Regions from separate parts of the Vibrio sp. HB236076 genome, predicted to be linked through region 1. Evidence: predicted binding sites of a transcription regulator. Region 1 holds the regulator's gene; each other region holds the start of a gene.

The links. Region 1 encodes PurR, which represses purine synthesis genes. Its sites were predicted from a motif close to TNANGNAAACGTTTNCNTNA; they were not measured.
Region 2: guaB (IMP dehydrogenase) is a predicted target of PurR. The motif match lies at 1,340-1,359, and genes of this name have one in related genera.
Region 3: glpX (class II fructose-bisphosphatase) is a predicted target of PurR. The motif match lies at 2,108-2,127, and genes of this name have one in related genera.

The regions. Positions count from the first base shown of each region.
Region 1 covers NZ_CP162601.1:1,333,711-1,336,882, reverse strand. Annotated here, with positions in the region: gene elyC (envelope biogenesis factor ElyC) at 1-643, shown strand, start outside; gene purR (HTH-type transcriptional repressor PurR) at 936-1,940, shown strand; cyclic di-GMP riboswitch class I at 2,101-2,200, shown strand; gene AB0763_RS05850 (TfoX/Sxy family DNA transformation protein) at 2,507-3,094, shown strand.
Region 2 covers NZ_CP162601.1:2,424,442-2,427,613, forward strand. Annotated here, with positions in the region: gene guaB (IMP dehydrogenase) at 1-1,234, opposite strand, end outside; gene xseA (exodeoxyribonuclease VII large subunit) at 1,435-2,790, shown strand; gene AB0763_RS10600 (zinc-ribbon domain-containing protein) at 2,768-3,004, opposite strand.
Region 3 covers NZ_CP162601.1:421,653-424,824, forward strand. Annotated here, with positions in the region: gene AB0763_RS02035 (DUF805 domain-containing protein) at 1-349, shown strand, start outside; gene AB0763_RS02040 (DUF3135 domain-containing protein) at 446-826, opposite strand; gene glpX (class II fructose-bisphosphatase) at 1,021-2,040, opposite strand; gene zapB (cell division protein ZapB) at 2,300-2,542, shown strand; gene rraA (ribonuclease E activity regulator RraA) at 2,632-3,162, opposite strand.

The sequences.
Region 1 (3,172 bases):
TCAACCGGTTTCGAGTCGGCTTATCATGCCACTTGAGCGTCAATACCCAGCGTTTTTACCGGTCACCGGTAATGTCGACTACGTTATGGTCCTTGGCAACAGCCATATCACTGATGATCGTTTACCACCGACATCTCAATTGAGTCGAACCGCACTGATGCGCTTGACAGAGGGCATCCGTATTTGGCGTATGTATCCTGGCTCTAAAATGATTTTGTCCGGCTATGCGGGTGGCACCAGTATTAGTCACGCGCGCATGATGGCCAAAGTCGCTCTCGCCCTCGGCGTAAATAAAAGCGACATCATATTATTAGAAACGGCCAAAGACACATGGGAAGAAGCTCGACAAGCCGCGGCATTTGTGGGTACTCAGCGATTAGTCCTTGTCACATCAGCGAGTCATATGCCTCGTGCAATGAAAGAGTTCACTAATGCCGGTTTAACTCCGCTACCCGCACCAACAAACTATTTAGCCAATCGCCAGACACAACAATTTTGGACTCGATATTTACCCAGTAGCCGTTACTTAGAACAAACCGAGTTGTTTTGGCATGAACAGCTTGGCTTGTGGTGGATTCAGTTGCGTCAATTTTTATTGCCTCACAACCAAGAAACCATCGAAGCCAGCCAAACTGAGCTATAATACCATTCTATGAACAAGGTGCTTTTTAATCAGCACTGACTAGACAAAGCGGTAAAATTTAATCATAATTTGCCGCTTTTCAACTGACGTTTTACTTTCTTTATCTGTCTCGATGACTCTCAATACACTGTGACTTGCTTTGACCGATTATCGACAAAACCAATTATCGATAAAAAACAAAGCAAACGATTGCTATGAAACAAAATAAGTATTGAAAGGCAGTATTTGACATACCTACGCGTACTGTAAACGCCAGTTTTGCGTCTCTAACACATAATAATTAGGATACCCTATGGCCACCATTAAAGACGTTGCCCGCTTAGCCGGAGTTTCAACCACCACGGTTTCCCACGTGATTAATAAAACACGTTTTGTTGCTGAAGGAACGCAAGAAAAGGTCATGAAGGCCGTTGATGAGTTAAATTATGCGCCAAGTGCAGTCGCTCGCAGCTTGAAATGCAACACAACTCGTACCATCGGTATGTTGGTCACTCAATCTACCAACCTGTTCTTTTCTGAAGTCATCGATGGTGTGGAAAGTTATTGTTACCGTCAAGGTTATACCTTAATTTTGTGTAACACCGGTGGCATTTACGAAAAACAACGCGATTATATCCGTATGCTAGCAGAGAAACGCGTTGATGGTATTTTAGTCATGTGTTCTGATTTAACCGATGAATTGAACGACATGTTAGATCGCCACAAAGACATACCTAAAGTGATCATGGACTGGGGACCGGAAAACCCACAGGTTGACAAAATTATCGACAACTCGGAAGAAGGCGGCTACCTTGCCACTAAATACCTCATTGATAATGGGCATACTCAAATTGCCTGTTTAAGTGGTCACTTTGAAAAACTGGCTTGTAAAGAGCGCATTGTAGGTTTTAGGCGTGCCATGGCGCAAGCAAACCTCACTGTCAATGAAAACTGGATTTTAGAAGGCAATTTTGAATGTGATACCGCGGTGCTAGCGGCCGACAAAATTATTGCCATGAAGGAAAAGCCAACGGCGGTATTCTGTTTTAATGACACTATGGCACTTGGGCTTATAAGCCGTTTACAACAAAATGGTCTTAAAGTACCGGAAGATATCTCCGTTATCGGTTATGACAACATCGAATTAGCAGAATACTTTTCACCACCACTGACAACCGTTCACCAACCCAAACGCCGTGTCGGTAAAAATGCGTTTGAAATTCTGATGGCCAGAATTAAAAACAAACAAAACGAGCGTCGCGTATTTGAGATGCACCCAGAGATCGTGACGCGTCAATCGGTAAAAAAAATCAATTAACGTCTTATCCTCTGATTTTAACCATATGAAATCAGAGGATATTCATAAAAAACCTTATCCATAACTCGCTTTTTCGCCAACGCATTCTATACTTGAACTAGTATCACATTTTGTGGCACGAACTAAACCTTCTCGTTGAGAATTTCGTATTCTTAGTGTGTCACGAAAAAGGCAAACCATTTGAAAGAATGGGACGCAAAGCTTCCGGCCTTAAGCACCTTTACTCTTTAGTTTAGGTGACAGGTAGCGGGGTTACCGAAGTTAAGTAACAAGAAAAATCTTTACGTTTCAATGACATCTTTCTTCTACTTACATGCGATAATCTCACGCCTGCAAAAGCCATATTGGAATGGTGACTAACTGTCTCTGCCTTGATATCTCATTAAGTCTTCTATTGTGCGACGGAGAGTCAATGACAATAAATGGTATTGAGTTTGTCAATTATATACTTTTTATCATCTTTCTTGTTGCACCTGTTACCGATGGCTTGAGGTTCAATCGCAGATTCTATTGCTACCTTTGGGTATAGAGTGGCATTAATTTTTATACACCGAGAATAGAGAATCATGGATAAACCGATACTCAAAGACTCAATGAAACTATTTGAGCCACTTGGAAACATAAAATCAAGGTCCATGTTTGGTGGATTTGGTATTTTTTCTGGCGACATCATGTTTGCTCTCGTGGTAAAAGACGAGTTACACATACGCGCTGATAAACAAAAAGCCAAATTATTCACCAAACAAGGAATGTCTCCTTATGTTTATCACAAACGCGGCTTTCCTGTTGTAACAAAGTACTTTGCTGTCAAAAATGAACAATGGCAATCAACTGACACTATCTTTGAGTTAGCACAAGAAGCCCTCACACAAGCTCGCGCAGACAAAGTGCATCAACAGCGCGAACATGTAGATCGTTTAAAAGATTTACCTAACTTGCGTCTTGGCACCGAGAGAATGTTGAAAAGAGCGGGAATCGAGTCCGTCGAAGCGTTAAAACAACGCGGTTCACTTGAAGCCTTCAAAGCTATCCGCGCTTTCAACGAAGAGGTCACTGTTGAACTTTTATGGGCCTTAGAAGGCGCGATAGAAGGTAAGCATTGGAGCGTCATCCCTCAATCAAGACGTGAAGAGCTACTGGCTCATTTAAATTAAATCCAAAGCACTCTAATTCAGTATTAGAGTGCTCTTTTTACTGCAAATACGTTTTTTATTTCTTCCTGCCAACACGAC
Region 2 (3,172 bases), 1.1 Mb from region 1:
ATTTGTCTGCCGCATTATCACTTTGGAAGTAACGATCAGATGAACCTTGAGACATGGCGCCCAGTGAGCCCATACCGCGGTAAGATTTGTACGAACGGCCTTGGTAAAGAATGATTTCTCCAGGGGACTCTTCGGTACCTGCAAGCATAGAGCCAACCATGACACTAGATGCGCCAGCGGCAATCGCCTTACAAATATCACCCGAGAAGCGAATGCCGCCATCGGCAATCACAGGGATACCGTATTGATCAGCGACCTCAGCGGCGTCAGAAATCGCCGTGATTTGTGGCACACCAACACCGGTAACGATACGAGTTGTACAAATAGAACCTGGGCCAATACCCACTTTCACTGCACTCACACCCGCTTCAATCAATGCACGAGCGCCTTCACCCGTGGCCACGTTACCACCGATAATGTCGAGATCAGGATAAGCGGCACGTGTCTCGCGAATGCGATTTAGTACCCCTTCAGAGTGACCATGAGAAGAATCAATCAACAGCACATCAACGCCCGCTTCCACCAAAGCAGCAACGCGCGCTTCATTACCCGCGCCAGCACCCACTGCAGCACCAACGCGCAAACGGCCTTGCTCGTCTTTACAAGCGTTAGGCTTGCGCTCTGCTTTGTGGAAATCTTTCGCTGTAATCATACCGGTTAATTGGAAATCATCGTTAACAACGAGGATTTTTTCAACACGGGCGTGGTGCATTTCTTCTTGCACATTCGCGCGTGATGCCCCTTCTTTTACCGTCGCCAATTTATCTTTAGGTGTCATGACCGACTCGACACTCTTTGATAAATCCGTCACAAAACGCACATCACGACCCGTAATGATACCGACCAATTCATGGCCTTCTGTCACGACAGGGAAACCGGCAAAGCCGTGCTTTTCAGTCAGCGCCATCACGTCAGCAATGGTTTGATCAGGTTGAACCGTCACAGGGTGTGTGACCATGCCCGCTTCAAACTTTTTCACACGACGGACTTCATCCGCTTGCTGTTCAATAGACATATTCTTGTGAATGAAACCAATACCGCCTTCTTGCGCAAGGGCAATGGCCAGACGAGCTTCAGTCACTGTGTCCATAGAAGCGGACAGCATAGGAATATTGAGCTGAATATTTTTCGTTAACTGAGTACGCAACTCAGCGGTGTTGGGGAGAACGGTGGAGTGTGCTGGCACGAGAAGAACATCATCGAATGTCAGCGCTTCTTTGGCAATTCTTAGCATTTGCAATATCTCACAACAAATAGGATGAATGAAAGAGTTATCCAAGACTTTACTGATTTGTCATTAAAGTGATTTGGATTTGATATTGCGGTGGGATTATACGTTGAAGGTAAACGATTGGCTACTCATTTTTTAGTTTTTTATTTGCAATTACCCCCTTGATATGTATTATATTGCGGCTATCTTCCATACTCACGTCTATGAGATCAGCCTTGTCCACTACCCAAACCAATATTTTCACCGTCTCGCGTCTAAATGCTGAGGTGCGTTTACTACTCGAAAATGAAATGGGAATCGTCTGGTTACTTGGCGAAATGTCTAACTTATCCACTCCGGTCTCTGGCCATTGGTATTTCACTCTCAAAGACAGCCGAGCACAAGTCAAATGTGCCATGTTCCGTGGCAATAACCGCCGTGTCAGCTTTAAACCACAAAACGGACAACAAGTGCTGGTTAAAGCGCGTTTGTCTTTATACGAACCGCGTGGTGACTATCAGCTGATTATCGAGAGTATGCAGCCCGAGGGCGATGGTCGACGTCAGCAAGAATTTGACGCATTAAAACTCAAACTTGCCTCAGAAGGCCTTTTTGCCCAGCATCTTAAAACGCCCTTGCCAGAGCACCCCAAGTGCGTTGGGGTCATTACTTCAAAAACCGGCGCCGCGTTATACGATATTTTAGATGTACTCAAACGTCGTGATCCCACGCTGCCCGTGGTGGTGTATCCTACGTTAGTACAAGGCGAAGGCGCGGCGATCAGTATTGCACAAGCTATTGGCGCGGCCAATGATCGCAACGAATGCGATGTATTGATTGTCGGTCGCGGTGGAGGGTCACTGGAAGATCTGTGGTGTTTTAACCAAGAAATTGTTGCGAGAACCATTGTCGCAAGCCAAATTCCCGTGATCAGCGCCGTTGGTCACGAAATCGACGTCACGATCGCAGACTTTGTTGCCGATATGCGAGCGCCCACCCCATCGGCAGCCGCCGAACTGGTCAGTCGCGATCAAAGTCATAAAGCAATGCAAATTGTCGAAAAGACGCGTTATTTACAGCACGCCTTTGAACGCTACCTCAGCCGTCGCCAATACCATTTGAGCCAGCAACGGCATCGATTGGAAAAGCACCATCCGCAGCATCGACTTGCCACACAAAGTCAACAGCTCGACGATCTCGACAATCGCTTAAACAAAGCGCTGATCCGCCAACTCGAACAACAACAATATCGACTACAGCGCCTAGAGACCAAATTGATGCATTTGAGCCCTCTTAACTTTATTCAGCGTCAACAAGAGAAAGTGGCTCGACTCGAGCAGCGTTTGCATCAAGCGATGACGACCTACCTTAGACACCAAAGCCACCGCTTAGCTCTCCAAGCAGAAAAGCTCGATGCTGTCAGCCCATTGGCGACGTTAAAACGCGGCTATTCGATCACGCAAAGTGAAGATGGCAAGGTGATTACCACTCAAGAGCAACTAAAAGCCGGTGACGTGATCCTCACTCAGCTTTCTGACGGCCAAATCTACTCCGAAGTTAAGCGCATGAGCAAGGACTGACTCGAACCCACATAGGTTTAATGGCTTTACGTGATTTGAGCGTTTGGCAATCAGGGCAAAAATAACTCAGCGAACCGCATGCTTGCAGTTTTTCTAATTTAGCCTGACAATCTGGGCAATTCGATTGTAATTGCCAATAATGGCGACAGGTTTGACAGTAATGACCAATCGGTTGCCACTGCATTTTAGTGGCGCATTGAGGGCAGGTATTCATTGTCAATTTCTCTCGTTAAACGTATTAAGCACAATATACCCGCATTTATTTTGTCGATATTGATCACAAACAACAATCATACCATTGGTCGACCATAGCTTTGCCGACCCCGCAATATGACCATCCATTCTGCGAAGCTTACCCCCGACTTAGTCACGCTTTTCTGAT
Region 3 (3,172 bases), 910 kb from region 1:
GATTTTAAGTGCGGCGTTAGTCGGCGGCTTATTTGTGTCTCATGCCTATTGGGTTTTGCCCGTGTTGCTGGTCGTTCTGATGGTGCCTGACTTTGCCATTACGACCAAGCGTTGGCACGACCGCGATAAGTCAGCGGCATGGTTGGCGTTACAGTTACCGGTGATTTTTGTTCGTATGGTGTCGAGTGTTAATTTAACCCAAGGTGCGCAATCTGGCACGGTGATGGATAACGCCATTTTGATCATCGCGTTAGTGTGCGCTTTGTGGACCTTTGTCGAATGTGGCTTTTTGGCCGGAAGCAAAGGGAAAAATCGCTTTGGCGAGAAACAAGCCACCTTTTTACACTGAGGTGAGAGGCTCTCTTCAGGGTGATACACAACAGACATGGGGGATTCACCCATGCCTGTTTCGTTTTGGACAGAGTGTGTGCGTGTTGTCGAATCATTACCCCGACTGTTGGCGGCGCTTTTCACTCATGTGAGCAAAGTCAATAACATCCGCACTCGGTTGCTCAGTCGACGCCGCCGGGCTCACCTCTAAGGATTTTTTAAGCTTCGCGACCTGTTTTTGCAGCTCTTGCATCAAGACCATATTGGTGTGAACGGGGTTCTTACAATGTTGAATCAACCGATTAATGTGATTTTGTTGAGCAATCAGCCGTTCGCGCATTGGCAGTGAGCTGGCGAGAATACAACGCAAACAGGCCCTTTGCCGAAAACGGTCAAAGCCCACGGGGTCTTGCTGAGCCATCACCATGAGTTCATCAAAAGAAGGCAAGGTAATGGGGGTGGTGGTTTGGTGATGTTGGTTCGCTGTTCTTTCCATGGCAATGACACCTCGACCTTAAAATGTGTGATTGACTACACATTAACCGATTTGGGACACGCAACAGATACTTTTATCATCTAACTGATGATTGTCTCAATAATGAGCCTAGTGTTTATCATTTTTGAGACAATCTCGGGTTGATGAGGACAAAGAGGCGGCGTTTTTCTTTGTCGTCATCACGGGGAAGGGGATTAATCCGCTTGCTCTGCGGTCCAGGTGGCGATCTGTTGCTCGATTGTTGCGAGGCGGTGCTGGTTTTTGAGACGGGTGATTGTCCCTTGCGTGCCATCAACAACCAAAGATTCCGTCGTTATCATTTCACCTTGCTGTTGTACTCCAGCAAGAATGTCGCCTTGGGTGATGCCAGTGGCGCAGAAAACGAGATTTTCTGTGTTGGCCATTTGGGTTAAGGTCAGTCTTGTATTGGCCTCGACGCCCATTTCAAGGCAGCGAGCGACCTCTTGCTGTGCAATGGCGCGGTTTTCGTCACTGTCACCTTTGACCTGATCTCTTGGCAAAAGCTTCGCCTGCATATTGCCGCCCAGAGCTTTGATCACCGCAGCGGAAATTACCCCTTCAGGCGCCCCGCCAATACAGTACATCACATCGACTTGGCTTTCGGGCAGACAGGTTAAAATAGAGGCTGCAACATCGCCATCAGGGAGAGCGTAAACGCGAATACCGGCTTGGTGCATTTGCTTTATGATGTCATCGTGCCTTGGTTTGGCGAGGGTAACCACGGTTAATTGAGACAGGGGTTTGTCGAGTGCGGCAGCGACATTGGCGAGATTGGTCATCACATCGAGGTCAAGGTCAATGGCCTCTTTGGCTTGTGGGCCGACGACCAATTTTTCCATGTACATGTCTGGCGCTTTTAATAAAGAACCCGCTTGGGCGGCAGCCAACACCGCAATGGCGTTCGATTGCCCCATTGCCGTCATACGCGTGCCTTCAATAGGATCGACCGCGATGTCTACCGCATAACCGCCTTTGCCTAACTTTTCACCGATGTAGAGCATAGGCGCATCGTCAATTTCCCCTTCACCAATGACAATTTCACCTTGGATATCGGTATGATTGAGTAAGTATCTCATCGCGGCCACCGCGGCGCCATCGGCAATGTTTTTATCGCCGCGGCCCAACCATTGGTAACCGGCCAATGCGGCGCCTTCGGTAACGTGGGACAAAGCCAGTGCTAAACTTCGATTCATGTTTGGGACTCTCTATCAGGTATGTGAACCCGATTATAGTAACACAGCCAGGGTCAACAAGTGATGGTAAGGCAAATGTGGGCGGCTTTTTGCCGCTGCGAGACCGGGCAGAAGTCAAAGTTTGGTTATGGCTGCGTTTTTTTTGAGCAACAAAGCAATAAATATCGATATTGTACGTGTTTAAGTGGTTATCGATGAGTAAAATGAAGGTATATTAAAGGAAATGTTTAACACGCATAAAAACTGATAGGTAGGCCAAATGTCTTTTGAAGTACTAGAACAACTTGAGAATAAAATTCAAACTGCAGTCGATACCATTGCCTTGTTGCAAATGGAAGTGGAAGAGTTAAAAGAAGAAAAAACGCAGCTAGAAACACAAGCTAATGAATTACGTGCCGAGCGTGAAGCGCTAGAGCAAAAAGCGGAGCAAGTGCAACAAGAGCACAGCCAATGGCAAGAGCGCATTCGTTCATTGCTAGGCAAAATGGACGACGTTGAATAATCACACGTCACCTTCACTCAGTGATGAGGCTTGTCCTCATCACTTTTGGCTGTTGACACGCCGGTAGACTCAACGTCGCCTAGGCAGGATCAGAGTTCAGACTCTGGTAACTCGCCTTCGTCGTCGTCATCCTCAACGTCGTGGCTCAATGGTTCTTGAGATAAGATAATACCGGTGCTGTCGGCATAGAGGTAATCTTCTGGTAAAAACGTCACACCACCAAAATTGACCGCCACATCGAGATCGCCAACCCCTTGGCTTGGGGCACCAACCGGAATTGAGGCTAAGGCTTGGATGCCGACGGAGAGCTCCTCTAAAATATCGACTTCCCTTACACAGCCATAAACGACAATGCCTTCCCAACCATTTTCCTCGGCTAAGCTGGCCAGTTCGGAATCAATTAACGCTCGGCGCAGCGAACCACCGCCGTCGACTAATAAAACTTGCCCTTCACCGTCTTGCTCTAACACATCGCGGATTAAGCCATTATCTTCAAAGCATTTTATCGTCGTGACTTGGCCTGCAAAACTGCTGCGGCCGCCAAAATTGCTGAACATAGGCTCAACAACATCAACTTGTTCTAGATAGATGTCACATAGTGCGGAGGTATTATATTCCATAGTGTCCTTC